DNA from 3 places in the Sphingobacterium sp. UME9 genome. Region 2 is predicted to be linked to each of the others. Evidence: riboswitches for the same ligand, from Rfam matches in the RefSeq annotation. Region 2 holds a riboswitch; each other region holds the start of a gene.
What was found. A riboswitch is a leader RNA that binds a small molecule or an ion and turns the genes downstream of it on or off. The one in region 2 is predicted to bind S-adenosylmethionine.

Region 1 (10,782 bases), 280 kb from region 2:
GCTGGGGCGTAACGCCATTTGTACAGGGTAGCCCGCCGACAAAAGATTGGTTAGACCGTTGGACACCTGAAAACCCTTCGACAACGATGCCCCGTATTTATTGGGGTTGGAGTGCTCCAGAGAAATTCAGCCGTGCTTCCAGCTATTTTATACAGGATGCTTCATACTTCAGGTTGAAAAATCTTGTGTTCGGATACACTTTACCTGAAGGGCTGTTGAAAAAATATAAAATTGACCGCCTAAGGGTTTATTTTTCGGGTGATAACCTCCTTACTGCGACCAAATTTAAGGGCTTGGACCCTGAACGCTATGGAAATGGTGATCTGGTGCAGTATCCACAAAACAAGATTTATTCATTTGGTGTACAAGTTAACTTTTAAGTGCTATGAAAAAGAAATTTATAACAGCGTTGATGCTATCCGGACTATTTTTGGGTTCCTGTAACAGTGCCTTGGACCTCAATCCTTTGGATCAGATCGCTTCGGACAACTATTTTAGCAAAAAATCGGATTTTGATAATGCCTTGGCGGGGGTATATGCCTCGTTGCAGAGTGAGGCTTTCTCCTATGGGATGCCTTTCCGGGACTGTCTGACCGACAATGGCTACAATCAGTTCAACTCAGGTAGCGTCAATGAAATCGTAGGTGGGAATTTAAATCCGACCACAGGGGGGTATGAAACCGGAATTTATAACGATGCTTATGTGGGAATAGGACGTGCCAATCGCCTGATCGAGAAGCTTCAGAGCTATAACGGCTCCGATATGAACGATGGGGAGAAGAAGAACATGGAAGCCGAAGCCCGCTTTATCCGTGCTTTTGTTTACTTCCAATTGTACAGTATTTATGGTGAGGTGCCGCTTGTGCTGACTTCCCTCAGTCTGGAGAATCAGCGTCAGCCAAAGGAAACTGCAGAGAATATCCTAAAACAGATTCGGGCCGATCTGGATTTTGGGATCGCCAACTTAGCGGCTAAGCCGTATTTCAATAATGGGGGGCATGCGACCGCAAGTTCAGCAAAAGCCTTGAAAGCACGGGTTTTACTGTTTGCGGCTTATGGCGACAAAGGGCTGCCCGATTTAGCAATCTTGAAAGAGGTAAAAGACTTATGCACCGATGTCATGAAAGAGTATACTCTGAGTACGGCTTTTGAAAATGTCTTTCGCGATGCAACACAGAAGAACAATACCGAGATTATCTTTTCGGTCAATTTTCTGGCACCGAATAATACAGCCCCCTGGGACATGTATTTAGGCGATTGGATCGCTGCTTCACCTTTACAAAACCTGGTGGATACCTATGAATGCAAAGATGGTCTGCCTTATGGTGAATCACCCTTGACTGACCGAGCCAATCCCTTCAAAGATAGGGATCCGCGCTTGAGCAAAACAATTTTCGTGGATCATCCTGACTTTGGCGGCGGTAAGATCCATACACCGTCCAATCCGCGGCCTACAGGTTATGGGGTGTTGAAATTTTTGGATCCGGCCAACTTACCTTTTGGCTTTTCAACATTGAGCCAACAGGATGCGGTTGTACTGCGGTTTGGGGAGGTGTTATTGATGTATGCCGAAGCACAAAATGAAATCGCCGGACCAGACCCATCGGTTTACGATGCCATGAATACCCTGAGGAGCCGCGTTCAGATGCCCGGGTTCCCTGCCGGTTATACCAAGGAAAAAATGCGCGACCGTATCCGCCACGAAAGAAGGGTTGAACTTGCTTTCGAAGGACTACGGCATTACGACCTGATTCGTTGGCATATCGCAGGCGAAGTACTCAATGCGGTCAAAGACAGTAAAGTGCCCTATCATTTTGAAGACAAATTTTACCGCTGGCCATTACCACAAACAGAAATTGAGAAAAGCGCAGGTGTGTTAATTCAGAATCCAAACTATAAATAATAAGATTATCGCCTTCTTTTAAATCGGCAATTTCCTAAACCAACCACAGCAGCGCGCACGAAGTCCTTTCGATGCGCGCTTTTTTTGCCGATAACGATTATTGTAAAGGAATCAGGACATTCTGTTCCAAGCGTACAGGGACATGCTTCACCGAGGTAAAACCGTCTTCCTTGGAAATGATGTTGGAAAGATCCAGTCCTCTTTTGGAGAACGTACTGATCAAAGCTGTTCTAAAGGTTGCCTTGGCTGAACCCCAGCCTTGTCCCAAGATGGTGTCATTGTTGAGCTGTATCAGTTCATCTGTTGAGTAATAACTGAATTTTTCCAGTAAGTGTTGGTAAAGATTTGTTGTAGTAGCCATACAATTTAAAAATTTAAAGGATTAAACCATAAACTGTATCCAGATCTTGTTGGGAAAATAATCGTTCAGCGACGTTTATTTTGGTCGAAACCCGTATTAATTTACCACCGCGGTGCCTGCACTCGGTTGGTATTGCATCATGCAATTCTGAATACTCTACAAATATAGTAGATTATTTTTTATAATAAAAAATATTTTTGTTTTTAAGGGTAAATGAACGTTAGCAACAGGAATAGGGCGGTCAAAAGCGAGGCGCGTTGTTGGCTGTGATTTGGTTATGAAGCGGATAGCTGGACGAAAAATTTATCATGTTACTGTAATCTCATCGAAAATACTTTTAAAAACAGAGATAAGACAATACTTTTGCGCCATGAATAGAATTGCGGAAATTAACGAATACATTGCTGCCGAACGCGAGGTATTATTGCAACACCCTTTGTATCGTAAGATCAAAACGATCAAGAATCTACGTTCTTTTACAGAAGGGCATGTGTACGCTGTATGGGATTTTATGTCTTTACTAAAAGCTTTACAGATTAAATTGACCTGTACGACTTTACCTTGGTTTGCGAGTGAGCATCCATCAACACGCTATCTAATCAACGAAATTGTATTGGCTGAGGAGTCGGATGAATATATTGATGGCCGCCGTTTGAGCCATTTTGAGATGTATCTGGACGCCATGGATGCCATGGGTGCCGACCTTCATCTGGTCAACAAATTTATTGCTCACGCAAAAAAATCGAACAACATATTCGATGTCATTGCAACGACCACATTGGACAAGCGGATCAAAGACTTTTTGAATTTTACATTCGAAGTGATTGCTGAGGGCGAGGTGCATAAAATTGCTGCTGCATTTACATTTGGACGCGAAGATCTTATCCCGGGAATGTTTACCTCTATTTTGGAAGAAATTAAAACAAACTTCCCTACAGCCAATCTGGACAGCTTTATCTATTATTTTCAACGTCATATTGACCTTGATGGCGATGAGCACGGGCCTTTGGCGATGCAGATGATCACAGATCTCGGGAAGGACGATGAGGTTAAATGGACAGAAATGAAAGAGATCAGTAAAATTGCGCTACAAAAAAGAATACAGTTGTGGAATGCAATAGAAGATTCCTTATACGGATAATCTATTATTATACCGTCGAGAAAGGCCTTTCAAATCATGATTTGAAAGGCCTTTTTTATGTGCTGTAAAAAAGGATATTGTAAGGGCTTCTTGGCAGATATTGGTCTTTTTGTTTGAATTGATGAAAAAATGTCTTTTTTTCATAACATATTGGCGTTTGTGAAGAAATCCAAGTTCCAATAAGTGTCTAAGTTTGCAACGCAAAAAAATTACATAGCACACGTGAACTTTTTTCCTCCCTATTGGGCAAAAGGCATACTAACCATGGGATTGTTAGTATTCGCTATTTCGGACACCTTCGCCCTCGATTCTTTGCGCATGTCCCTGAAAGACATGATCAACAAAGCGCTACAGAACAGTAAATACATTGAGCAGTCCTATTTGCAGCTCAAAGAAACTGAGGTGGCAGTACAGCAGCAACGCATGGAGTTGCTCCCTAAGATTTCCGCCAGAGCTTCTGCTAGTTATGCAAGTAATATGCCTGTGTATGACCAGGGTCTTTTAAATAAACCTTCCCAGCATGATATCATTCATTACTTGTACGATAGCGGCCTGGATTTTTATCTGAACCTCTACAATGGGCATCGGGACCTAATGAAAATTGAGTCCAAAAAATTGGAAAATGAGCTGGCCAGAATCGATTGGAAGAATGCCGCAGCGCAGACGAAATTGGAGGTTTGCAATCTTTTTTTGGATTTGGAACTGTCGTATAGTAACCGATCTTTAATTGAACAGGATATTGCTGATCAACGGGTACAGCTCAAAGAGATTGAGCATCTGTATAAGGCGGGCGTGGTATTACACAGTGACGTCTTGCGTATTTCGTTGGAGCTTTCGAAGCGGGAACTGTTGCTCGTGCAGATCGGTCATGATATTCAGGCTGCAAATCAGAAGCTGCAGCTTATTGGCGGCATTACAGCGGAGATTGTGCCCCTGCCCGAGCAGTTTCAAGTGGAAAACCCCAGCTATGAAGCGCTTGTTGCCGAAGCGCGAAGCCATGCTTTTTCCCTCCTAAAATCCGAACAGGAAGTGGTTTTGAAGAAGTTGTCGGTCAAACAGGCACGATCAAATTATCTTCCTGAGTTGGGATTGACCAGTACATTCACCTTTGCCAATCCACAGGTTTTCTTGTATCCCTATAATCCCAGCTGGTATAATCTGAGTATCACAGGACTCAAATTAAACATACCGATCTCGGCTATCTATCTCAATAAAAACGTGGTGCGCGGAGCACAGATCGCATTGGATCGACAAGAGGTAAAACACCATCATGAAGAGGAGATTCTGGAAAATCAGCTGTTACAGGCCTTGTTGGATTATCAATTGGCTATTAAGCAGCAGGAGGTCTGTCAAAACAATAAGGCGTTGGCGCAGGAAAATGCACGAATTATAAAAAACAGGTATTTTAAATCATCGGCTTTGATTACAGATCTCTTGGATGCTGATATGCAATACCTAAAAACACTTTTTGATCTTGAAACCGCACATATTGCGATACAGAAACACTATTATTTTATCGAATTTTTGAAGGGTACTATCTAATGAAACCTAAATCACGAAGAACAGTTGTGGAGGCACAACTCACTCGAATTACCAACTGGTTGGCTGGAATTGTCTTGTTGGCCTTGTTGTTATGGGGCGCTCAAGCATTATGGATGCGACTGCGGTATATCTACACAAATGATGCACAGGTAACGCAATATATCAATCCCATTGTTTCTCGGGTGGGAGGATATGTGGTTTCTGTGCATTATCACGATCATCAATTGGTTAAACGGGGTGATACCTTGTTGCTTATTGATAATAAGGAATATAAATATGAGGCTGATCAGGTAGCGGCATCCGTCAATAAGGAAGCTGCAGAGATCAATGTTCTTCATAGTCAAAAGGAAATTCTTCAGGCGGAACATGAATCTTTACGCACCTCCATTGCTGCCGGGGAGGCTCGGGTAACCAAGCAACAGTTGGAATATGATCGATATAATTATTTGTTTCAGGAAAAGTCTGCAACGGCACAGCAGCTGGAGGATGTAAAAGCGACGTTGGATGTGTATAAGAGTGAGCTGGCTTCGTTAAAGCATAAATTACAGGCTTCACAGGAACGTGTGCATGATGTGGATATGAAAAAAGGTGTGGTCGATGCCGAACGTGTTCGTTTAACGGCAGCTGTCGGCCGTAAAAGGCTTGATGTCGGCTATACCGTTATTCGCGCACCTTACGATGGGCAGATTGGCAAACGCACGATTGAAAAAGGTCAAATGATAAGTGCTGGCGAAGTTTTGGGCTTTATCGTTAATAGAGAAACCCCAACCTGGGTAACGGCTAATTTTAAGGAAACGCAACTCCGTTATTTGCATCTTGGCAATAGGGTTGAGGTGGTTGCTGACGCGTATCCGGATCAAAAATTTTATGGAAAAATTATTTCCATCTCCCCGGCTACAGGATCTGCATTCTCCCTTTTGCCGCCAGATAATGCAACGGGCAACTTTGTGAAGATTGTTCAACGCGTACCTGTGCGCATCGAGCTGGATAAGCAAAGGGGAGCGCAACAGCTTCTTTCGGGAATGAATGTGAATGTGTCGGTATCAAAAAAGCAGAAATAGTGAAAGGAATTTTTAAAGAATGGGTACCGGAGTGGTTGATCAAGCTTATCCTGTTTAGTAGCTTGATGCCGAGTATGGTCTTATTTTTCCTGCCAGGTGCAAATACAAATGTCACCGCTGGATTTTACGGTGCCCAACCCAGTGATGTCCAGTTCCTGATCATTTTGTTTTATGCTGGTTTTGTTGGATTCTACGTTTTAGAACGACGCTTTTTTTTATACTTTCCAATCAAGCAGTACTACATTATTTTTAATCTTCTACAGCTATTGAATTGCTTTTTGATGTACAGCATCACCGATATCAGCTGGGTATATGGCCTGCGCTTTTTCCAAGGGATGTTGTTTGCTTCTGCCGTAAACTTATCGATATCCATGATATTCTCACGGTTGAAAAGCGATCGGGCTAAGGAAGTAAGTTATGCTGTCTTTTTTGGTATGTTACTCTGCAGCTCCCCATTTAATACTTTCGTCACGGCTGAATTTATCGATTCATTCAATTTTGATCAGCTCTATCTATACGCTGCATTATCATTTGTACCAGGTTTATTGCTCATTATGCTGTCGATGCGCTCCATACGACATATACGCCCTTACCCTTTGTTTTCATTAGACTGGGCAAGCTGCATTTTCTATAGTCTTGTGATTGTCAGTTTTGGCTATTTAATGGTGTATGGACAAGAAGTTTATTGGTTTAACGATCAGCATATGCTGATCATATTAGGGGTAGGTCTAGCGTTGCTTATTCTTTTTATTGTTCGGCAAATGGTGCTCAGGCGTGTGTATGTTCATTTGGCGATTTTTAAAAACAGGAACTTTCTCTTGGGCTTATTGATTTTGTACATGATGTATATCGAGCGCTTCTCCTTGACCATCTCAAATCAATATCTCGTACAGGTTATTCAACTTGATCCTATTCATTTGTCCTATATCCAGTGGTTTAATATCGCTGGTATTGTCGCTGGTGTTCTAGGCTCATTGTATTGGATGCTTGGGCAACGCCCCGTAAAATGGATCTGGATTTCGGGCTATTGTTGCTTGCTGCTGTTTCACCAATGGATGTTTTTCTCCTTTGAGGGGCAGGGTAATGATGCGCATTTTTGGATACCCTTAGTTTTACACGGACTCGGAGTAGGGCTTATTATGGTACCTACAATCTTATTTTGCATTACCAGTGTCAGCCCTCAATTGGGGGCTTCTGCGGCTGCGGTATGTCTTGCTATCCGATACCTGGGCTACACGAGCAGTATCGGTTTGCAGAATTTTTTCAAGTTGTTTGAATATGCCCAGCACCAGCAGGTTTTTAGGGACCAAACGGAAGTGGGCAATCCCTTATTTCGGGAGTATCTGCAGCAGGAATCTGTCAGCATCTTGCAGCATGGACTGCAGTATAAGGAACATACAGCTGCCTTAAAGCTCGTTGCTGACCGGGTCAAGATCCAATCCTTTGTGCGGTATGCCATGGATTATTATGAGATCATGTCCATGATCAGTATCAGCATACTTTTGCTGATACTGATTTCGCCTTCCTTGAAAAGCATGTATAAGAAACTAGGAAAAAACAGAATTTCTCCAGCTTAGATCTCCTGAATATCCCATATTCCAGCTGTACGTTGGAGTTCGACCAAGGCGATCGCATAATTGTAACGGGCTTCATAATAGCTAAGCTGTGTTTCATTGTAGGTCCGTTGGGCATTTAAAACTTCCAGTAGGGATGTTTCTCCTCTTTTATAGCTGTAAACCTTTCCTTCCAAAATTGCTTTTGCTTCCGATAGCATAGCACGATCAAATAGCTGTACCTGTTTTTGAGCGGCCTGGTAGGAGAGGAACGCTTGCGTAACTTCGATCTGAATGCGTAGGAGCACGTCCTGATAGGTAATCTCATCCTGATCGATCTTAAATTTTGCGGCTTTAAGATCGCCTGTTTTAAAATTCGAGAACTTTAGCGGAATTGAAATACCTGCATTTATAGCCGTAAACTGAGGCGTTGGGGCAGTTTCATTTCGTGCTTCTCCATTATGAGTGACGCCAAATGAAAGTCCGAGGTCTACTACCCGGTTGGCTTGAGCCAATTGGAGCAGGCGCTGTGAAAGCTGTTTGTTTTGCAGGGCGACTTTTAGATCGCTGCGGTCATTTTGGGCTACTCTGACGAGCTCATCTAAGCGGTATGCCCGGTCCAAATGATCGAAAGCATCTGGGGGTACTGCCGTTGTCGTAAGGGAGTTATCTGCCATAAATAAGGAAAGGTTTACAAGGGCGGATTTCCAGGTTGCTTCTGTTGCCAGCAACGTATTGTGCATATTGGCGGCCTCCAATTTAGATTGGCGGAAATCTATTTCAGGGATGCTCCCCAGTTTATAACGGATACTATCCGATGTGGCCAATTGCCTAAGTTGCTGATAGGAATTTTGGTTTATTTTCACCAATAATGCCTGCTGTTTTGCTGTTAAAAATGCGAGTGTAGCGTCGGCACGTAAATTTCGGAAATAGTCTGCTAGCAATAAACGGGTTACCTCGGCTTCATCTTTGGCCAGGTTTATCCGGGCTTTTCGTTTAGCCCCCAATTCCAGTGTCCATGCAATTCCCGCATTATAGCCCCGCCCCAGTTGTTTTGTACGTTCACTATTATCAAAAATGCCCATACTAAATTCAGGGTCAGGAAACACCCTGGCGCTAATGATATTGGCTTCAGCAATGCTGAGGTTGAATTTTTCGGCGGCGTAGCCCAAATTATTTTTAGCGACTGTATGTATAAATTTTGAATAATCGAGTTGCTGCCCTGTCGCTTCTGACACGCTGCTATTCCTATCCTGAGCGATTGCTGTATGGTATAGCGCGAGTATAAAAAGAAAAAAGGTAAAGCTTTTCTTTGTTAAAATCTGTTGTTTGTTCATGATCATCGACTTCTTCTGAATGTTCTGTTTTAGTGATTCTTTTATTAAAGCACCAGGGCGCTCCTTGACACATGAAATAAGTCGCCCGGGCTATTCGTAAGCGCCTTCCGTTTGGATCCCCTGCTTCCTGGATTGAGCAAACCCTCAGCGGATCTAATAGCTGTGTAGGTTTGGCTAAAGGCTTTTCAATGTTCAGGTTGTATCCATTCCATGTTCAGGTTGTATCCACTCCATGTTCAGGTTGAATCCATTCCATGTTCAGGTTGAATCCATTCCATGTTCAGGTTATATCCATTCGAAACAGCAGAAAGCAAGCTGTTTCGAATGGATGAATTTGTATTTATTCTACGGGGTCTTTTTGTTTGGTGCTGTTACGTTCTAAAAGATAATAGAGTGGGGGGAGCACAAATAGTGTCAGGATAGTCGAAAATAGTAGGCCATAAACGATTACCGTTGCCAAAGGGCGTTGCACATCCGATCCAATCCCTGTTGCTAGTGAAGCCGGAAGCAAACCAAGAATAGCTACCGTAGCGGTCATCAAAACGGGGCGAAAACGACTAAAGGCTCCCTGTGTTACCGCTTTATGCAGCGGCAGCCCATTTTTACGTAGTACATTCATCTGTGAAAGCATCAAGACACCGTTTTGTATGGCAACACCGAATAAGGCAATAAAACCGACTGCCGAGGAAACGTTTAGCGTCATCCCGCGAACATGGAGTGCGAGCATACCGCCAAAAAGTGCCAAGGGTACGATGCCCATTAATAGACCGGCTTGCCTAAATGAACCAAATGTGCCATACAATAGGATAAATATAATGGCTAATGTCAATGGGACGATAATGGCAAGACGCGTATAGGCACGTTGTTGATTTTCAAATTGTCCGCCCCATTTTAACGTAATTTTATGTTGGTCATACGGTATATTTTTGGCAATGGCCTGCTGTGCTTCAGTGAGGAATGTCCCTAGATCGCGACCGCGAACATTTAGACGAACTGTCAACTGTCGGTTGTTGCGCTCGCGTGAAATCATACTTTCTCCCGTATTGAGTTTAATAGTGGCCACCTGGGCTAGTGGAATACGGTTTCCGTTTTCGGGATACAGCATTAAATTGCCGATTTTTTCGGGCGAATTCCTGTTTTCCTCCTGATATTGACAGGTAATATCATACACTTTGATTCCTTGATAAACCTGTGCTACTGCTTTTCCCCCGATAGCGATCTGGATCAGGTCAGTCACATCAGCGATGTTCAGTCCGTATTGTGCTATTTTATCGCGATCGGCGATAATTTGCAATTGGGGGAGTGGTGGTTCCTGATCAATGGCCAGATCGACAGCTCCCTTCACTTGTTGGAGTGTTGTGATCAGTTCCTCGGCGACCCGTCGGGTTTCTTTTAAATCATCGCCGAATATTTTGACAACGAGCTCACTATGGGCACCGGCGATTTTATCCATGACACCGTCGATCATGGGTTGGGAAAAAGCAACATTGAAGCCCGGCATTTTCGCATATTCTGCAGCAAGTTCATTGATCAGGTCTTCCTTGGTTTTTCCCCATTTCCATGTTTTGTAAGGTTTTAATCCCACACTAACTTCGAAATGGGAGGGTGTCCAGGCGTCGGTACCATCGTCGTTACGCCCCGCCTGAACCATGACATAGGAGATCTCATCGTGTTTAAGTGTGCGGGCACGTAGGGTATCACTCATTTCTTTGGACTTTTCTACCGTGATGCCTGGGGGAAGCGACACTTGAAGCCAAATCGAACCTTCATCCAATGACGGAAGAAAGTCCTTCCCAACGGAGGCCGTGAGCAAACCTGTGGCAAGCAATACAATTGCCAATGGAATGAAAACTTGTTTGGGAGCCTGCATAACCTTTTCTATCG
Region 2 (10,782 bases):
TAACCCCGGCGATCTGGTTCAACGACCTGGTCGCATAATCCAATAGATCATGCTCGTAGTGATAGATGTTATCAATACCGATAGCCTGCACGTATCGGATTGCAGCCCCCAGGCCAACAGCATCGGCAATATTGCCAGTACCGGCTTCAAAACGATTGGGCACAGCATGAAATTCTGTCTTTTCAAAAGAAACATCTCGGATCATGTTTCCTCCGCTTTGGTAAGGCTGGGTATTGTTTAGGATGTCTTCTTTGCCATAGAGCACACCGATGCCTGTCGGGCCAAATATTTTATGTCCAGAAAACACAAAGAAATCGGGATCTAGATATTGGAGATCTATCGCAATATGGGAGACCGACTGGGCCCCGTCCAACAGTACTTTGGCCCCTACACGATGTGCCGAGTCAATAATGGCTTTTGCCGGTGTTATTGTACCCAGCGCATTACTGACATGAGTAAAAGAGACTAATTTCGTCCGGGAACTGAGCAGTTTGCTATACTCATCAAAAAGCAAATTCCCCTGCTCGTCAACAGGGATTACCCGGATCTTAAAACCTTTCTTTTGACTCAATTGCTGCCAGGGAACTATATTGGCATGATGTTCCAGATAGCTAATTATAATCTCATCATCTGGACCTAAATGCTGGTCTCCCCAACTATTGGCAACAAGGTTGATAGATTCGGTCGTGCCACGCGTAAATATAATCTCATTGGGTGAACTTGCATTTAGAAAGTTTTTAATGACATTTCGCGATTCTTCGTACGCATCTGTAGCACGTGCAGCAAGTTCATGTGCAGCACGGTGTATATTGGAATTTTCAGTCTGATAAAAGCGCGATATCCTATCGATAACCACTTGTGGTTTTTGAGTCGTCGCGGCATTGTCCAGCCAAACAAGTGGCCTTCCACGGACAGTTTCTTGGAGAATAGGAAAATCGCGACGAATTGACTGAACGTCAAAATGGGATTTCAACGTATCGTAAGGCAAGGTAGGCGTATTTTCAAAGGCAGCCCCTGACTTTATGAAATAGAATGAATTTGCACTATCGGCCAGTGGTATCTGGGCAGTGTGTATAAAACCACTTAATTGCTGCAATGTCCCTCTTAGTGTGTCAAGTGGATTTTCATGCGTTTCTGCAAAGGGTAATTTATTGACCTGTGGTTCTATATCAATGCCAGTAGCAAGAGGAAGAACTGGGTTGTAAATACCTGGCTGACTGCCATTCCCAGCTACAGGGATAGTAGCATTTTCCCTATGAAAACTTGGATCATGAAAACCGATTGCTGGATCTTCTAAATGGAATTCTCTCAGTTTAGGATTAGAGACCGGTTTTTCAGCATAGATTTCCTGTCGGGGAAGATCCCGAGATACGAGGTTTTCCGTTGGAATTGCCTTAAAATACTTATTTGCTTCTTCTGTTAGAAATCTTTCGAAATCAATATCTAAATGAGACATAGTAAAATTTTTTAAGGAATGATCTATTTATAATTGTAGCTGTGGTATTGTGTGATGTCAACATCGTCCAATACAGCCACAGCATCGTCTACGAGAATGACCAGTGAACAATATAAAGATATCAGGTAAGAGGCAATGGCTTTATCATTGATTCCAGTAAACTTGATGGATAGGCCCGGCGTCTGTTCACCAGGTAAGTTAGGCTGATAAAGACCGATTACTCCCTGACGTGCTTCTCCTGTGCGGATTAACAGAATTTTGGTCTTCCCATTTACAATAGGCACTTTATCACTGGGAATCAATGGGATGCCGCGCCAGGTTAAAAACTGTGAACCGAAAAGTGACACCGTAGGAGGTGGGACACCACGACGTGTACATTCGCGCCCAAAGGCCGCAATGGTGAGGGGATGAAGCAGAAAAAATCCAGGCTGCTTCCATACTTTTGTGATCAATTCGTCCAGGTCATCGGGTGTAGGAGCTCCAGATCTGGTCTTAATAATCTGTTTGGCAGCGACATTGCTCAAGATGCCGTAATCAGCATTGTTGATGAGCTCACTCTCCTGCCTTTCTTTAATTTTCTCAATTGCCAAACGTAACTGTTCACTGATCTGATTATAGGGCTTGCTGTAGAGATCAGAAACCCGCGTATGTACGTCTATCAGTGTATTGACCGCATTTAAATTATACTCCCGTGGACTTTCGTCATAATCAACAAATGTATGTGGCAAAACACTCTCATCACGTCTGGAACAGTCTACCTGAATACTGTCTTCGCCGACAACTTTGTTTAATCGAAACACGCCCGATTCCACAGGTGTCCATTGCAATAAGTGTACTAGCCATCGGGGTGAGATACTTTCAAGTTGTGGAACGGTTCTGGTGGCAATTGCCAGGTGTCGTGCAGCGACATCGCCCAAGGCGGTCTGTTGTGTTAGTTTTTCACTCATATTGTAAAAGTTTAATGAAATTTGGAATAGATTAAGAACACCTGAAAAAGAGTGCGAATTCGATAGTAGACTCTTTTTTAAAAGAAGGATAGAAAGTCTATCTTAATTTTAGAGCAGACTTTTCAGTCTGCCCCTCATTATTTAGTTTAATAAATCAATTAGAAAGGTCGTAATAAGTACTTTAATTCTTAAGCAATCGGCACAAGCCTATTGTCCTCCAATCTCACCGCAACTTGTTTTACCGATGTAAAACCGTCTTCTCTCGAAACAATACTTGATAGATCAAGGCCCTTTTTGGAAAGGGTGCTTAACAGAGCGGCTCGAAATATCGTTTTGGATGATCCCCACCCCCGGCCCGACACCGTATCATTATTAAATTGGATTAATTCGTTAATCGAATAATGAATAAGCGTTTCAGATAAGTGTTCATAAAGACTTTTTGTTGTTGCCATACAATTTAAAAATTTAAGGGTTAAACTATAAATTGTATTCAGTTTTTTGGCCGAAACCCATATTATTTAACCACCGTGGTAATCCTACTCGGTTGGTATCGCGCGATGCAATTCTGAATACTCTATAAAGTTAGTAGATTTTATTTAAATTCTCTTATCTTTTTGAAAATAATCGTTTTATTTATTTTTTATCCGCTTTTAGCCACCTACATTTCGCTCTTTAGAGTAACAAATTGCTCTTTCATTTAATTACTTCGCGTACAAGCTATCAGAGTTTAAAACAAAAAAATAGCTAAATCTAAATTAAAGATTAGGCGTACTTGTCAATGGAGTAAACAAATTGACATTGAGCAAGTTTATCTGTGACCAGCTCCTGGTTTTGAATACCCAAATAGAATTACCTCTTGGGATTTAATGCGAAGCTTTGTACCTGAATATTCGGATCATGTCCCCAAATTGGTTTTTCCATCATCATTGCTAATTTCCTCTAAAAAAAGGAAATTTTAAATTCCTTCTTAAAAAAAGAAGGTGACCTTTTGGGGCCACCTCCTTCTTAATCAACACATATAACTATTATTTTTTTAGCATACCTACACCTGTGATATCTTTAATACCGGTAAGTTTAAGTCCACGTTTAGCCGTATAATTATCCGCATCGATCACGTATAAGTAAGAGACGGAGGCTTGTCCCTCTTGCATTGGTAAGTAAGATTTACCATCTGTCGTAAAGAGCGGAAATCCATAACCTGGATCGGTGATTTTAGTGTCTACACCCGAAATCCATTTGAATTCCTTTTTAACAACATCTGCAATGGCCAGTTTCACACCACTAGCTTCGGCTTGTTTCGCGTCCCGTGGCACCATCACCAACACAAACTTATTGTCTTTAATAAAGAAACCTGCACGAATTCGCATGTTTGCAACTGCTTCAACATCCCAATAATAATCCTTATCAAAAGCATCATTTTTAATTTTCAGAAATGCAGAGTGGTTATTACTAGACTCCACATCCCCATTTGAAAAGGCATAAATATCGCCCGTAGAAACCTGTCCCAATCCAATGGTATTATAATATTGTCCAATAAAAGGCATGCGTTTGTCTTCGATTGTTTTCTCAAACTTTAGGTTCTTATCAAAAATTGCCACGAAAGCATGATCCTTATAGTCAGCTTTATCCTGAACGCCGGTTCCACCATATGCCGGAGAAAGTGGCGCATAAATTTTATCACCAAATTCAAACATCGCGTATGGCCATCCAAAATAATTCTCAACATGCTTACCGTCTACGTAGATTAGTTTTTGATCTACTTCCAAGGTCTTGTCAACACGGTTATCGGCAATATTTACCCAGTAAGCTGTACCAGGTGTGGTCAACGAACGCCCGATATTATAGGCAATAAGGTGGTCCTGAGCTTTGAAAGGTAAAAAGACATTTACTGATTTGATGTTAAATGCTCCCGTCTTTTTCAATAAATTGTCTGTACCCAACTGAAACACCTCGGCGTTACCAGGATCACCCCGATTATATTTAAATGTTACGGCCTTATTGTTCAATGCATACATTGTACCACCTGCTGTCTCATAGCCATTTCCTTTGACTGTGATTTCTCCCTCATCGAGACGGTCTGCCAGGAAAAGATATTGTTTGGATTCTTCCGCAGTTGCGGACATGCCCGCAATGACATATTTTTTTGAGCTACTATCATCTGGAGGGGTTCCTCCGCCATTAACATTGTCTTTGCTACAGGCTACCAAGCCTAATAATGAAAAGGTAGCTAACTGAATTAATAATCTATTGATTCTCATAAAACACTATTTTGATTAAACATTAATATTTCATTTTATAATTTTGACCGTACTTACATGTTAAATAGGAAATACCTGAATTTTGCATTAAATGAACGGCTTGGTTTCTGCAATTTGAAGTGATCATACAGCAATTCATCAGTCAGGTTCATGCATTCCAACGTCAGGTTATATTTTCCACCTTTAAAGCTGTAAATCATATTTGCGTTGTGATTCCATTGTGTTGGTATCGTGATTTTAGTGCTTGCGTTTCCAAGGCTCGGCCAGCCTTCATAATACTCGTGCGTATAATAAAGTTGGTATCCAAAGGTGAGAGATCCATCTGCGCCAAAAGGTTTATTAAAGGTGTAAGAGGCATCCATATTGCCAAAAAGGTAAGGCATATTGGGCAGCCTGTCCTTATAGACGATACTCACCATATCTTCTTGTCCGCCTTCATATTTGGTTTGATTGATGAGATTTTGATAGCTCATATTTACACCAACATTGAACACATTTTTATATCTATACCGTATTGTGGCCTCCGCCCCTTTGTTGTTGACATCACGTAGATTGACTGTACGGGCGCGGGTAGAATTCATACTGCGCTTGAGTTCTGTACGTATGAAATCTCTCGAATATCGATAGAGCGCCGCCACATCAAACGTCAAGAAATGAATATCATTAAAGGATGGGCTGTAGATCATCCCAAGATTCAAATTGTCGCTATTCTCAGGCCTCAAACTCACATTTTGATCCAAAGCGTCCATATTGCCGAATAACTCACCGCTTGTAGGTACACGTATTCCATGCTCGTAAGATCCTCTAATCTGTAGTTTTGGCTGAATAAAATAGGTAGTTGCGAAGCCATAACCTTGCGTCGTAAAATTATTTTGCATCCAACCATAATCCTGATGGGAAGGATTATCGACATCATTGACCACACCGAAGGCTTTACTGTGCTGTGAATATAATTTGCCAAATGCCGATACATTTCCCTTTTTGGAATAATCAAATCGGTAAGAGAGGCCTAAAACATTTTTTTGCAACGAACTCGGGCGCTTATCAAAAAAAGGATCGGCATCATTTAAAAGATTTTTGCTAACACGTCTAAAAATCGTGTAGCTGTTATTGAGTACCAACGAATGCTTCGGGTTGATTCGGTAACTCAGATTGGCGGTAAAAACCCCGTCATTGTTTCTGTAGCGGGAGTTCATGCGATCGCGCTCACCCTGACTGGTTTTAGGATTGATCACCTGCCCCAACCAATTGTACCTTCTACTTGCTGTGTCTATGGTTTGATCATGCCCCAAATTAAAATTTCCGCTGAGATTTAGATCGAGTCCTTTAAGACCCAGATTGCGTTTCAGATATTTCATGGAAGGTAAAATTGTCAAACCTTTGGATTCACGCTCACCGTATACATCTTCCATGGTAGCTCCATTTTGAAGATCCTTTGCATACTCTCCGAGGTCTATTCCGATTAAAAACTGATCTGCCCATGCCTTATTACGCACGCCAGCGCCCAATGTCAGCATCTCATTACGGTAGCGGTCATGAAAACGGCGGGTTCGCACCATTTCCAATTGTCCACTGGCATCAATTGTACTTTCGGTTTCCACCCAATAATTGTTCTTTGAATAATTCTGAAACGCGTTAACCAAAAATTGGAACCCTTTTTTTGTATTTATTGCGGCATTTACAGATGTTTTGTGCGTGTTGAACGAACCATAGGAATAGGAAGCATCAACATAGCTTGTCTTACCCGAATTTGTCACAATATTGATCGCTCCTCCCAAAGCATCTGAGCCTAACTCTACGGGTACTACCCCTTTATAGACTTCAATCCTTTCGGCGAGATTGATCGGTATATTGTTGATTCGAAAGGCATTTCCCATATTTTCCATCGGGATGCCGTCAATAAAAAACTTGACCTGATTTCCACTGAATCCATTCAACATAAATTCCATGTTGGAGCCAAGGCCTCCGCTTTCACGAACCCGAATACCAGGCACATTATTTAAAGCTGTAGCTATATTAAGGGTGGTGTTGTGTAATTTCTTTGCATCAATCACCGAAACCTGATAAGCCTGTTCCCTCGCCTGCTGCAGTTCGGTCTTTCCAGAAACATTGACTTCATCCAGCGAATTATCTGCAGCTTCCAACTGAACACGGAGATTTTGATCCTGTACTTCGCCGATTTTAAAAGCGAAGTGATAAGTTTTATAGCCCAAAGCGGTCACTTTAAGCGTATAACTACCCGATTTCAAATGTGAAAAGTAAAACTTCCCCTCATTGTCTGCGTGCTGAGATTGCCTACCCGGTCCTAAAAACACGGAAGCATTGGGAATACGCTCACCGGTTGTATTCGTTATTGTACCTCCTAGCCTAAAGGATTGCCCAAAGAGCGTATGACCTGACATACAAAGAAGAAATATCGTAAAAAATGCAAAATGAATATGCCTTAGGTATGCTATGCTGTTTTTGTGGATTGTCTTTTCCATAGAATAGTGGGAAGTATAAATTATTATTCTTATTTAGATTAATTATAAATATCTTTGACGAGCACAAAATTATTAAATAGGATATAGGAACTCATGATGAATTGTGCGAAAAAACTGATTAAAAAAAAACAATATTAACGATGAAAGTATCGATCAATAGCATGTCTCCGAAGGGAATTAATTTTGTAAGTACATTAGAAGATGCTAAGAACACGGAGCGAAATCAGTTAAAAGATTTTTGCAGATCTCAGGAGCTCGATGGTGTTATTGATCAAAATAGGCTGATTGCCACGGCAGATATTCTTGTCACACATATCCTTATTTCGGCAAAAAAGACTATTCGATTTGAAATAGTGGGAACAAGGCCATGTGTAGAAATGTGCTTTTACCTATCGACCAGTGCCAGCTATGAAGCTGCTGACTCCAGTACATTGATAACGATAGATACAGGACATCACAATCTTTTCCATTTTCCGACACTGCCTTATCAGAATTTTTGGCCACTTGGTGAGGCACAGGAACTTGTATCGATCATTATTTCGACTGATTTATTTATGCGTTATGTACCCAACGACAGTGCATTCTTTGATTTTAAAGAATATATCATGAGCGGACAGACCAATACTCTTTTTAAACAGTCAGCTCCTATTACATTACATATACATCATTTACTAAATGAGATCCTTAAAATGGAAGCTTATCCCGAACTGAGACATATGTACCTTGAGAGCAAAGTAATTGAACTTCTGAGTGAGCAATTTCGACAATATCTGGAACTACAAAATGGTACACACCCGCTATACAGAGCAATCCCCAGTGAAGAACGTGATCGCATATATCAGCTTAAATTGTACATTGATAAACATATTACGACCCTCTTCTCTCTTCGGGAACTTGCAGATCAGGCTGGAATCAGTGAGTATTACTTAAAAAAACATTTTAAGCTATGCTATGGTGTTTCAATCCACCAGTACATCCATGCTGAACGCATGAAATTGGCAAAGATATTACTACTTCGGGAAGGTATGAATATCAATGAAGTTGCGACTTTTTTAAACATCACAGAGACCACAAATTTTGTCGCTGCATTCAAAAAACATTTCGGTTTACCTCCAGGTAAATTTCAAAAACAGGGACTTCTACCACACTAAACACGTGGTAAGCATCAACCAATATATCTATTCATATTAATTCAATCAACAACCATCATGAAAACAATTGCTTTTATAGCATTTTTATTTGTATCACAGATTTCATTAGCCCAGAAGCTGACGATCCGTGGTCAAGTCAGTACATCTGACGGGAAACCTGCACCGCAAGTTTCCATCACATTAAAAAACCACAAAAAGTCTACCGTCGCTGATCAGGCTGGTCAATTTAGGTTTAATAACCTTGCTCCCGGAAACTATACAGTAATAGCGTCTTATGTGGGCTTAAAAAATCAAGAGCAAAATATAGCACTTTCGGACACCGATATGAGAATTGAATTTGTTCTTTTAGAGGATAGCCGCGCATTAGAGGAGATTATCGTCAATGGGAATTACAAGGCGACGAAAAAGGAATCGGATTATATATCCCGTATGCCATTAAAAGATATTGAGACACCCCAAGTATACAACATCGTTGGTAAGGAGATTATGGAACAGCAGATTACGACAGATTATAAGCAATCGCTACGTAATATTGCTGGAGGAGGGGTTGCTTATGGATTCGTCAATAACGGATTTGCCTATACTGTACTCCGTGGGTTTTGGACTGGTGTGCGTATGCGGAATGGCGTTGCATCCTCAAATTGGTCAGGTATTGATCCTGCCGTTGTTGAACGTTCGGAGGCTATAAAAGGGCCTGCGGGTACGCTATATGGCAACAGTACAACTTCTTTTGGTGGGCTTATCAATCTTGTTACAAAACAGCCTTTTGAAACCGCACGCACAGCTATCGATTACACCCTTGGAAGCTACAATCTCCATCGTCTTGCTGCGGATGTAAACACTCCGCTCACAAGCGATAAATCTGTACTATTTCGTTTAAATGCGGCCTATCAGTCTGAAAACACTTTTATGGACTGGGGTTTCAACAAACGCTATGTTGTGGCACCATCCTTTCTGTTTAAGATCAATGAAAAGCTGAATGTTTCGCTTAATACTGAACTGACAAATGCCAAAATGAGCATGCTTCCTTACATCGATTACAGTGCATTGGGGTTGAAAAATATTAAAGAACTGCCACTCAAGCATAACCAATCGCTTGGAAGTAACGATGCCATATTTGATGGTGGTGGGATAAATATCTTCGCTAAAGCCGATTATCAGATTTCGGACAATTGGAAGTCCACTACCATTGCTTCGTTAAATAGTAATACCATCAATGAAGGCGTCTATACACGAGCTCGTTTTTTATCGCCAACACAAGTGGAGCGAACGGCAAGTAGTTCGGCCACTGATGAAAATGTCTACCAATTTCAACAATTTTTTAATGGTGATTTCACCTTGGCAGGTCTAAAGAATAAGGTTGTCCTGGGACTCGATGTATATCACTACAGATCTGTCGACAAGGGATATCTAGGCGAAGAATATAAAGATGTTATTACCATCACTGAAGCTTACTCCCCTTTGTCGCTTGCAAAAATCAAAGCAAAACGTGAGACACTGATAAACGGTTATCAGACAATACAAAGTTCGGTCTATGCGGCCTACGCCTCCAGTGTTACCAACTTGACGGATAGATTGTCTGTACTGCTCGGGCTGCGGGTAGACCGGCTGAACAATAAGGGAACAGCCGTAATGCGTGGTGATTTCGACGGCGGATACAACCAGACTGCCATATCGCCAAAATTTGGAGCTGTCTATCAATTACTCAAAGATCAATTTAGTGTGTTTGGAAATTACACCAATGGTTTTCAGAATAATGCTCCTGTCAGGCAGCCTGACGCAACACTGTTCAACGTAAAGCCTACTTCCGGAAATCAATTGGAGTTCGGGCTGAAAACAGATTTGTTTAACAATAGGTTGAGTGCAACGGTCAGTTTCTTTGATATTGCCATCAACAATGCTGTTCGGACAAACCAACAAGGGTATACTTTCCAAGATTCGAAACAGAAAAGTAAAGGTTATGAAATCGATCTACAGGCAACGCCTTTGGCCGGATTACATCTTACAGCTGGATATGGCTACAATAAAAATACCTTCACCAACAAAGATGAAAACGGCAATGCTGTTACCAGCAGAAACTACCTGCCGGCAGACTATGGTAATCTATGGGTAACCTACAAATTTTCAACTGGTATCCTCCAAAACTTTGGTCTGGGCGGCGGAACAAATTATGTTGGTGAAATCAATAAATATACGCTTGATCCAAAAACAGATGCATATTTTCTAACCGACGGAACACTATTCTATGAGCAGTCTAAAGTAAGATTGGCTTTCAAGATAAACAACATTGGTAACCAAAAGATTTGGGGAATAAATGATAATCCTTTACCGACACGAAACTTTGCCGCATCAGTAAAATATCAATTTTAAAAGAAATTCCCGCTAAAGTTTAGCGGGAATTTCTTCTCATTGTATCCGTCAAGCATTTTCATGCAGAAAGGTATTAAAAACTGTTATTTGACCATCCGCAAGATATCGTCCGTCATT
Region 3 (10,782 bases), 700 kb from region 2:
CTTGCCCTCGGGGATCGCAGACAACACAATTTCTCCATTTTCGTTGGATAAAGTTCCTTTTAACAAGATATCATTGGGCTTACGAAACAGTGAAATATTTGCAGCTACAATAGGCTGATTGTCTTGTCCAACAACGACTGTACGTAATTCCCCTCCGTCAGACTGTGCTGAAACGGGTCCGGCAATAGAAAACAGGAATAAAATAAGAGAAAATAAGAGCAATTTAATTTTTTGTGGTTTCATAATGTAATTTCTTTAGGCTATCGATTAGATAGTCAACTTCATAATAATGACAACAAACCTCGTGTATTCATTACACGTTGACCAGTAGAAATAGATAGATCGTCCGATTCACTCGGTAGACAACCAAATAACATCGGTAAACCATATCCTTCACTGATCGATGCTAAAGCCGGTAAAATCATCCCAGCTAATCTTGAATCTCCAAAAAGCACAGCGCAAGAAAAGCACATCGAATCAAAATAAAAATTCAAAAAATAAACTAAAATCAAAACAAATAAATTGTATACAAAAAATATTAAGCATAATATTTGTATTTTTGCACAGAAAATTAGTAAACTGATTAATGAGCACTGTATCATTGAAGAAAAGATTCTACCGTATTTATATCCTTATGATACGATTTATGCATGGCGAGCATTCTGGAGACGCATTACGTAATGTTTCCATCAGCATCTTGCCAAGTTTGGCGATCTATTTATTGGGAGCGCAAGCGAGCACGGCTATTGGAATCGGTGTCGGATCGTTGTTAACAACACTCACAGATCCTCCTGGAAACAGAAAAGATAAACTTTCTTCTGCTCTCGTATGTATTCCCACCTTCTTTGTTGCATCCTTGTTTACAGCGATTGTATTTCCGTATCATTGGCCCTTGGTTATACTGCTAGCGGCGGCCGGTTTTATATGTACGTTATACGGTCTTTTTGGAGCTCGTTATGCTGCAATTGGAAACATGACATTGATTCTCATGAGTTTTGTTATAGGAATGGCCCCGCAACACCCCTTTGCGGTTAGTTTACAGATTACAACAGGTTCCATTATATACTACTTTTTTAGCCTTTTACAAGCCTATATACAACCTTATCGCTCGCTAAAACATGCGATGGCCAATGGTTTTCATGGATTGTCCCAATTTCTATTGATACGATCACAGTCTTACGATCCCGATATTCCTTTGAATATAACGTACAGCCGCGTAGGCAAAATTCATGGCCAGATCAGCGAACAACAGGAACAAATCAGGTCCCTTCTTTTTCGAGAAAAAAAAATCATAAGCCAACAGTGGCATAAAAGCAATTATTGGCTCAGTCAAGTTTATGGATTAATTGACCTCCATGAGTTAATCATTGCGCTTGATCACGACTATGATGCGATTCGCAAAAATCTTGCAGACACAGGCAGCCTCCCTTTAATTCGTCACACAATCAAATTATTAGCTTTAGAAATTGATAGCTTTTCACAACCTAACAAGAGGTTTCGGTATGCGCATCAATTATATCATAATAACTTTAAAATAAATGCCCTCTTACAGGATTTAAAAGAAATTCAAGAGCAGCAGGCCAGTCAAGCAAAAAGTATATTAGGTTCGATCATAAGCAACATCGAAGCAATTATTGAAGTACTCAGCCGAATTCAGGTAGCTTTTTATCAAAATCAGGAAATTCAGGATAAGATTGACAGCAGTGAGTACCAGCAATTTATCAATCGACCTTTGCGCAATCTTGCTGATCTAAAAAGTAAACTCCATCTGAATAACCCGCTTTTCCGATTTGCAGTTCGAATGGCTCTTCTTTTTGGAACAGGCGCATTGATCGGTATTTTATTTTTGGATTTTAAATATACCTATTGGATCTTACTGACGATCGCCATTGTTGCCAGACCAGCATTTTCAATGACAAAAAAGCGTAATATAGAGCGTATTGTAGGCACATTCTCGGGTATAATAGTTGGTATATTCTGCTTAATTTCTATTCATTTTCTCCCAGCTCTCCTTACCATAGCTGCATTAGGTCTTTTCGGATTCTTTTTGTTCAACCGATCTAATTATATGGTCAGTGTCATCTTTATTACCTTGGGAATTGTGATTGCGCTCAATTTGTTTGAAGGCAATATCAATCTCATTTTAGGCAGCCGAATACTTTTCACACTCATTGGAGCATTCTTGGCTATAGCAGGTTATTTCTTGATACCTGTACGCCAAAGCACAGGCATGGTTCAGCTGGCAAAAGAGGTATCCCTTTACAACGAGCATTATTTCCAAACCATCAATAACCGTCTGTCGGACGAGAAACAAAGTTCTTTTGATATACGACTGGCTCGCAAAAAAGCGCAGACTGCCATGGCGCTATTTTCAGACGCTATAAATCAAATGAAAAAAGAACCCGAACACAAATGGATGGATTGGTCACATATCCACCATTTTCAAGCACTCTCTTATCAGGTCAACTCCCATTTGGTGGGTCTTTCACTATCGTTAAGCAAAAAGACGAATCGCCACCTAGCGTATGATATCCATAGTAGAATTGATGCACTTAAACCTCTTTTAACAGATTTAAATCAAATTGCGGAACGGATCAACTTAAAGAAATCATAATACCCGATTGACAGTTATTTATCCGGTTTCATCCGACGATATGCGATCCCGATCGGTATGTTATTTAAAATTCCTTTAACTAAAAAATAGCTTTTCTTTTGCTTTAATAAAAAAAGAGTTTATATTTGTGTCGTCTTCGAAAGAAGATTTCTAATCAACACCTCCCTTAATCAGTAGGTCTTGATTTATAAAGAAGTGGCGAGAGACTGGCTCAATGACCCACTGGCAACCTTCAATTTGTTTGAAAAGGTGCCAATTCCTGTCCAAAACAATATCGTTTTGGAGCATATAAATGACATAAGACAATGATTATTAAACTACTGAAGTCCATTAAAAATTCAGGTTCAACACAAGTGAACCACACGATAAGCGAAAGTGTAAGTCATCGTACAACTGTATTGATGCGAATGCGTATGCATATGCACTTCCATGCTTGTTAAAAATCATTTCCTTTTTCTTGGATAAAGATTTAACAGACCCTTCAACGAGGTGTGTATGCTTCTCTTTTTACTTAGCAATTTCTTTTTGAACCCTTAAAATCTGATATATTATGTCTTCAAACAAAAATTTAAAATTCGAAACTCTTCAGGTTCACGCTGGCCAAGTCGCTGATCCTACTACGGGATCTAGAGCAGTTCCTATATATCAAACAACATCTTTTGTATTTGAAAATGCCGAACACGGCGCGAACTTATTTGCTTTAAAGCAGTTCGGCAATATCTATACACGGATTATGAATCCTACTACGGATGTTTTCGAACAACGTATTGCGGCACTGGAAGGTGGAGTCGCTGCTGTTGCTGTTGCATCTGGCCAGGCAGCACAGTTTATTGCATTAAATAATATCTTGGAAAGTGGTGACAATTTTGTTGCCGGATCCAACTTATACGGCGGTACATTCAACCAGTTTAAAGTTTCTTTTAAACGCCTGGGCGTCGAAGCTCGTTTTGCAACGGACGCCGAGGCAGATAAAATTGAAGCCCTCATTGATGATAAAACAAAGGCCATCTATGTTGAAACAATTGGAAACCCAAGTTTCAATATTCCAGACTTTGAGAAAATTGCTGCCGTAGCAAAAAAATATGACTTACCGTTAATCGTCGATAATACTTTTGGAGCTGGGGGTTATTTATTTAAACCTTTGGAGTACGGTGCGAATGTGGTTGTTGAATCGGCTACTAAATGGATCGGTGGACATGGCACAAGCATTGGCGGTGTCATCGTCGACGGCGGAAACTACAATTGGGGCAACGGAAAATACCCTCAATTTTCCGAACCATCTGAAGGCTATCATGGCTTAGTTTTTTCCGAAGTTTTCGGTGAAGGCGGACCGTTTGGAAATATTCAATTTGCCATTCGGGCACGTGTGGAAGGGCTTCGGGATTTCGGGCCAGCACTCTCCCCTTTCAATTCATTCTTATTATTACAAGGGCTTGAAACGCTGTCTTTACGGGTGCAACGCCATGTAGATAACACTTTAGAGGTAGCTAAATGGCTTGAGGCGCATCCACAGGTAGAAAAAGTAAACTATCCGGGCTTAAAAAGCTCTCCGAGCTTCGCTAACGCACAAAAATACCTTAAAAATGGCTATGGTGCGGTGCTTTCTTTCCAGCTCAAGGGTGACGCAGCACAGAAGGCCAATAGCTTTATCGACAGCTTAGAATTAATCAGTCACTTGGCCAATGTTGGCGATACGAAGTCATTGATTATCCATCCAGCAGCGACTACTCACCAACAATTGAGTGATGAAGATCAAGCCAATGCTGGAGTGTTCAAAGGTTTATTACGTCTTTCTGTAGGAATAGAACATATTGATGACATCAAAGCTGATTTACAACAAGCTTTTGATAAAATTAAATAATCAGATTTTTTCGGCTTAAAACGTAAACGTAAAATGAGTAAGCATATTTATCTGCACCCGGAGCCTTTTGTATTTGAAAATGGAAGAGAGCTTACTGATTTACAAATCAGTTATGAAACATTTGGCAAACCCAACGCAGATCGCAGTAATGTGATCTGGGTTTGCCATGCACTTACGGCTAATGCAGATGTACTGGATTGGTGGTCCGGTCTTTTTGGAACAGGTGAATTGTTTGATTCAAACGATTATTATATTATCTGCGCCAATGTCATAGGATCAGCATATAATAGCAGTAATCCGCTATCTGTAAACCCAGCTACTGGACAGCCTTACTACCTATCTTTTCCTGAATTTACAGTAAGGGATTTGGTCAATGCACATCAATTTCTTGCAGACCACCTGGATATCAAACAAATAGAAATCCTTATTGGCGGCTCATTGGGCGGTCAACAAGCATTGGAATGGGCCGTATCGCACAGTATAGCCATCAACCATCTAATCGTCGTTGGAACAAATGCCGTCCATTCACCATGGGGTATTGCATTCAATGAAAGTCAACGTCTTGCCATAACAACTGATCGAACCTTTTACGCTAATCATCCCGATGGTGGAGCTAAGGGTTTAAAAGTTGCACGCGCTATGGCACTGTTGTCTTACCGCAACTATACAACGTATGCCAACACACAAAAGGAGGATGATAACGAAAAACTCGATCATTATAAAGCATCCTCCTATCAAAACTATCAGGGTGAAAAATTGGTGAAACGCTATAATGCGTACAGCTATTACTTCCTAACCAAAGCAATGGACAGCCATAATTTAGGTCGTGGAAGACGATCTATCGAATCCGCTTTAGCGAGCATTGACTGTCCAACTTTAGTACTGAGCGTCAATACAGATTTGTTGTTTCCTCCACAAGAGCAACAATTCATCGCTCAACATGTTCCGAATGCCTACTATCAGGAGATTGAATCTACCTATGGCCACGATGGATTTTTGATCGAAACAAAAAAACTCACAAAAATCATCAGCAACTTTCTGCGGGAACAAAAAGAATACATAAACGAATTAGTATAAGAGAATAAATAATATATAAGAGAATTTAAGAAAAGATATGAGTAATAAATTAACAATAGGGATGTTTGGGTTTGGTGTAGTAGGCCAAGGTCTTTACGATATCATCAAAACCAAAAATCTTAATTTGGAAATCAAAAAATTTGTCATTAAAAACGGAGATAAAAAGCGCTCGCTACCAGCAGATTTATTTTCTACCGATGCCGAAACAATTTTAGGTGACCCAGAAATTAATACTGTTGTCGAACTAATAGATGATGCCGAAGCAGCCTATCAACTAACTGTTCGTGCCTTGAAATCGGGAAAAAATGTGGTATCTGCCAATAAAAAAATGATTGCCAGCCACCTGGAAGAGCTGGTTGATATCCAACATGAATATGGCACCAGTTTATTGTATGAAGGTGCCGTTTGCGGAAGTATTCCCATTATACGGAATTTAGAAGAGTACTATGACAATGAATTACTTCATTCTGTCAGCGGTATTTTTAATGGCTCTTCCAACTATATTTTATCTAAAGTTTTCAATGAAAACCAGCAATATACAGACGCTTTAAAGAAAGCGCAAGAACTTGGTTTTGCAGAGACAGATCCCACCCTTGATGTAGGCGGATTTGACCCAAAATTTAAAGTATGTATTGTTGCTTCCCATGCGTACGGAATCTATGTCAAACCAGACGATGTCTTTAATATTGGTATTGACAAATTGGGACAGCAAGATATTCGTTTTGCTAAAGAAAAGAACCTCAAGATCAAATTGATACCAACAGCAAAAGAGATCGATGGCAACAAAGTTGTACTTTATGTATTACCACGCCTAGTAGGCAAAGAGAGCATGCTCTATAATGTAGAAAATGAGAACAATGGTGTATTGGTAAAAGCTGCCTTTGCAGACGAGCAATTTTTCTATGGTAAAGGAGCAGGTGGACACCCGACGGGCTCTGCTGTGCTATCGGATATCGCTGCCCTTCGCTATGGATACCGTTATGAATATAAAAAACATTTAGAATCCAGCACATTAAATTATAGCCAAGATTATTTAATTAAGGTTTATTTGAGATACACAGATGATACACTGATTGAAAAGTTAAATTTCAGTGAAATCACAGAACGATATTACGCACCAGATTTCAAATATGTCATAGGACATATTAATCTTCAACAAATCGCAGCTCACAAAGCTGATTTGGATCAAGAGGGCAATTTTATTGCTGAAATCGCGTAGGCAATCAACAAACCAACCTACCTTGAAAATAGCCCCGAATGGGGCTATTTTTTTATTGCTTAAATTTAGTTGTCTTTCAACTTGAGGTCTAAAATCCCACCTTCTACCAGGCGTTCAAAAGGAAGCTGCCAACCTTTCCACAGGCGGTTATTCAACCGAACCTGATCAACAATATAACTATTGGGCTGCTCTTTCTTCACCTGAATGATAAATTTATTTTTTCTTAATTTCTCCGGTAATTGTATCGTTACCCGATCGAAAAGTGGCGCGCCAATCTGAAGTGCGGGCTTCTCGGTGGTGAGACTTCGGACGTCGAATAGACCGATACTCGACAAGACATACCATGCTCCAAGCTGTCCTTGGTCTTCGTCTTGTCCGTAGCCATAGCCATGTATTGCATCATTACCATAAAACTCATTGCAAATTGCCCGTACCCATTTCTGACTTAAATCAGGTCTACCAGAAAAATAGAACAGCCAAGAGATATGCAGGTTTGGTTGATTACCATGATTATAAAGACTTTCAATCCCTGCGAAAGCGTCAATTTGTGTACCGCCTCCAAACACATTCTTCTGCGACACCGTAAAAATACTATCCAACCGTTGATTAAACAGGTCCTTTCCAACCAGTTTAACCAATTCTTGTGGGACATGCGGAACATAGAAGGTATACTGCCAAGCATTTCCCTCCTGAAATCCACGCCATGGTTCATAAGGGTTAAAGTTTGAAATAAATCGTCCAGTACTATCCTTTGGTCGCATAAACTTCGTCGTGGCATCGTACAGATTGCGCCATCCATCGGATAATCCCTGAAATTTAATGTAGTCTTTTTGGTGCCCCAATGATTTTGCAAATTGTGCGGCTGCACCGGCAGAAAAAGCATATTCCAAGGTATGCGAAGCACCAAAAGGAGATCCATTGGTCATTAATTCGGGACTACCATTATCATCTTTTATATAGGGTGAATAGCCCTTGCGAACGAAAACTCCTACATCTAACTTTCCTGCTCCAGGCAGGCGGTCCTTCGCTTCCAATTCATTTTTACGCACCGCAGCATAGGCAAGATTCACATCATAGTCACGAATACCCACATTATACGCCGCTGCAATTGCCAAACCTGTAAAATTAGTCCCTACACCCGAAACGTATTTACTGTTGGCAATACCGTCTCCTAACCAACCGGCATCGCGATAGACCAACAATTGACTCTGAATCCAGTCGTTGTAATAGTCCGGATAAGCAATGGACCACAACTGTGTCAAATTCCAAAATGCACCCCAGATCGCATCGGTATTATAATGATGATGAATAGGTTGCCCCTGTTTATTTAGAGCAATCTGCCCTACCGAGCCATCATTTTTGGGATATGCACCATTGACGTCGCTTGCAAGCCCACGACCAAGTAAAGCATGATACAATCCAGTATAAAATTTAATGCGGTCGTCCACTTTGCCCCCTTCCACCAAAATTCTTCCCAGTTCACTATTCCAGGTTTGCAAGGCATTTCTCTTTGCAATATCAAACGACATATCCTTCGCTTCTTTAAGCAAATTCAGTTGTGCATTTTCCACAGATGTATAAGACAAACCGGTCTTGACTTCGATAGATTCCCCTACTTGGGTATCAAATTTCAGGAACAAGCCCGCCCCCTTTCCTTTTATACGGCTATGTTGATCGAAAGTCGTGGAATCTCTAAATGTTCCAAAAGATTTAGGCTCTTTGTTTATCTCCGCGAAGAAAAACATCTTAACATGAGCACCCTGCTGATATTTTTGTACGTATACAGGATTGGTAACCACATATCCCCAGACGTGCTGTTTGTCATAATTCACTTCAGCATCAACGACTGGGCCACTTTCCCCCATAACATGACCAATATCGAAAATAAGGTTGGCTTCTTCAGTTTTTGGAAAAGTATACCGATGAAAACCGACGCGCTTGGTTGCAGTGAGCTCCGCAAGTATATTATAATCTTTTAACTTGACGCGGTAATAGCCAGAAGTAGCAAACTCATCTTTCTTATCGAAAGCAGAACGATAGCCGCTTTGTGGACGATCAAGTTGACCAGGAGTTGTCTTCAATTTTCCAACGGACGGTGCAAATACCACTCCGCCTACCTGGAATTCGTGAAAATTAGCGAACCCTTCTATTGACCCATGCCTATCATCGTACCCCACAGCTTCCCAGCCCGACTTGTTCCCATAGCTTCCATTTGTGCTCGGAGCGAGCTTAGCCATTCCAAAAGGTACTGCTGCTGGTGTATAAAAGAAATACCGGCTATGGACGGATCCAATATTAGGTTTTACAAAAACGGTCAAATCTGTTTTCTGCTGTGCGAAAACAGCTGCCGTACTAACAAATAAACTACAAAAATAATAAATGATATGCTTTACCATTGTTCTCAATTAGGTTCTACAGCAAACTTACAAAAAAAATTAGTATGTATAAACATGAGCACTATTTTCTTACGCGATTTAACTACGGGAAAGGCCTCACCATAATGCGCAAATTTGTAAAATTTTAAATACTAACCAAATAAAACGTTATTAAAGCTTAAATACTGACATTTTTCCATAACTTTGATTGTACATACATACTAAAGTATAACCAGTAAATAAATTCAAAAAAAATACGCATCAGACGGCTGATCTTCGATCAAAACCCTGAAGTAGATGCAAATTAACCCTGAAATAGATACAAATTATTGACAGCTACACCTGTCAAGCCTAATTAATTACAATAAAACCACAATGAAAAAAAACACCCCATTTTTTAGTCTAATATTTCTGTTACTCGGAACCCAACTATCAGCACAACAAACAAAACCCGACGGTATAACTCAACTTAAGTTGGCAAAAAGCATTCTAGCGGATCAAAACTTAAAATATGTGGACAACCTTGCCCGAGAGATCATCAAAGAAGGTTTCAATGCGGGAAGTGGCTACTCACAGATTTGGGCCAGGGACCTCAATACATTTATTGAAACCGCCTTGGAAGAGCGGTCCCAAGCGGACATTAGAGGGGCCATTTTAGTATTCTTTCAGATGCAACAGCCCAATGGTGAAATGGTAGACGGCTATGTCCTTAAGAAGGATTTTACCTGGCATGATGATACACCTTATTATTCAGAAAATGCGCCAGGCCATGTTGGATTTAAAAATACAGTAGAAACAGACCAGGAAACGTCACTCATCCAACTGCTTGGTAAATATATCCGGAAAACAAAGGATTACAGTATCCTGGAGGAGTCTATCGGTGGAATTTCTGTAAAAGATCGTATCCAACTCATGTTGGATTATTTGAAAAGAGAACGGTTCAACCACAAGTATCAATTGCTTTGGGGTGCGATGACAGCAGATTGGGGAGATGTACAACCCAACGATAGCTTTGGTTGTGACTGGAATGAGCTCTCCAATGAGGCGATCGATATTTATGACAACGCGATGTTTATTATTGCATTGCAGACATTGATTGATATCCAGCCCAACTCTCCGAAGGTGACAGAATGGAAGGGATTAAAAAAGAGTCTCGAAACAAACAGTAGACGTCATTTATGGGATAAGAAAAAACAAAAATTCATCCCTCATATCTACCCTAAGACATCTCCTATCCCAAAAGGATTTGATGAAAATACGATCCATTATCATGGGGGCACCGCCATCGCTATAGAAGCCGGGTTACTTTCCGCTTCAGAAATAAAAACAGTCAATACGCAAATGCTGGAAAACGTCCGGTTATCGGGCATGCCGAGTATTGGATTGACCTTATACCCAACCTATCCAGTTGGATTTTTCATCGGAGGAATGGCTCAGCCTTACCAATACCAAAATGGTGGTGATTGGACCTGGTTTGGCGGACGGATGATCCAGCAACTCGTTTTAAACGGCTTTTATCAAGAAGCCTATGCAGAACTTCAACCGATGATCGATCGGGTTGTGAAAAACAAAGGATTTTACGAATGGTATGGTCAAAATAACGTCCCTAGCGGATCAGGGAAATTCAAAGGTTCTG

Region 1: another riboswitch for S-adenosylmethionine. It lies ahead of A9970_RS21305 (5-oxoprolinase); the one in region 2 lies ahead of A9970_RS22540 (5-oxoprolinase).
Region 3: another riboswitch for S-adenosylmethionine. It lies ahead of A9970_RS25480 (O-acetylhomoserine aminocarboxypropyltransferase/cysteine synthase family protein); the one in region 2 lies ahead of A9970_RS22540 (5-oxoprolinase).

Annotation. Positions count from the first base shown of each region.
Region 1 covers NZ_LZZP01000013.1:522,368-533,149, forward strand. The annotation lists gene A9970_RS21295 (TonB-dependent receptor) at 1-380, shown strand, start outside; gene A9970_RS21300 (RagB/SusD family nutrient uptake outer membrane protein) at 386-1,903, shown strand; gene A9970_RS21305 (5-oxoprolinase) at 2,001-2,264, opposite strand; SAM-I-IV-variant riboswitch at 2,331-2,424, opposite strand; gene A9970_RS21310 (DUF3050 domain-containing protein) at 2,635-3,405, shown strand; gene A9970_RS21315 (TolC family protein) at 3,670-4,947, shown strand; gene A9970_RS21320 (HlyD family secretion protein) at 4,947-6,008, shown strand; gene A9970_RS21325 (beta-carotene 15,15'-monooxygenase) at 6,008-7,585, shown strand; gene A9970_RS21330 (TolC family protein) at 7,582-8,898, opposite strand; gene A9970_RS21335 (efflux RND transporter permease subunit) at 9,239-10,782, opposite strand, start outside.
Region 2 covers NZ_LZZP01000013.1:799,493-810,274, reverse strand. The annotation lists gene A9970_RS22550 (family 2A encapsulin nanocompartment cargo protein cysteine desulfurase) at 1-1,456, opposite strand, end outside; gene A9970_RS22545 (family 2A encapsulin nanocompartment shell protein) at 1,480-2,403, opposite strand; gene A9970_RS22540 (5-oxoprolinase) at 2,592-2,855, opposite strand; SAM-I-IV-variant riboswitch at 2,888-2,981, opposite strand; gene A9970_RS22535 (DUF4374 domain-containing protein) at 3,429-4,661, opposite strand; gene A9970_RS22530 (TonB-dependent receptor) at 4,715-7,144, opposite strand; gene A9970_RS22525 (AraC family transcriptional regulator) at 7,285-8,295, shown strand; gene A9970_RS22520 (TonB-dependent receptor) at 8,353-10,665, shown strand; gene A9970_RS22515 (siderophore ABC transporter substrate-binding protein) at 10,749-10,782, opposite strand, start outside.
Region 3 covers NZ_LZZP01000013.1:1,498,899-1,509,680, reverse strand. The annotation lists gene A9970_RS25490 (TonB-dependent receptor) at 1-243, opposite strand, end outside; gene A9970_RS25485 (FUSC family membrane protein) at 587-2,614, shown strand; SAM riboswitch class I at 2,797-2,909, shown strand; gene A9970_RS25480 (O-acetylhomoserine aminocarboxypropyltransferase/cysteine synthase family protein) at 3,165-4,475, shown strand; gene metX (homoserine O-acetyltransferase) at 4,509-5,552, shown strand; gene A9970_RS25470 (homoserine dehydrogenase) at 5,590-6,771, shown strand; gene A9970_RS25465 (GH92 family glycosyl hydrolase) at 6,837-9,167, opposite strand; gene A9970_RS25460 (hypothetical protein) at 9,522-10,782, shown strand, end outside.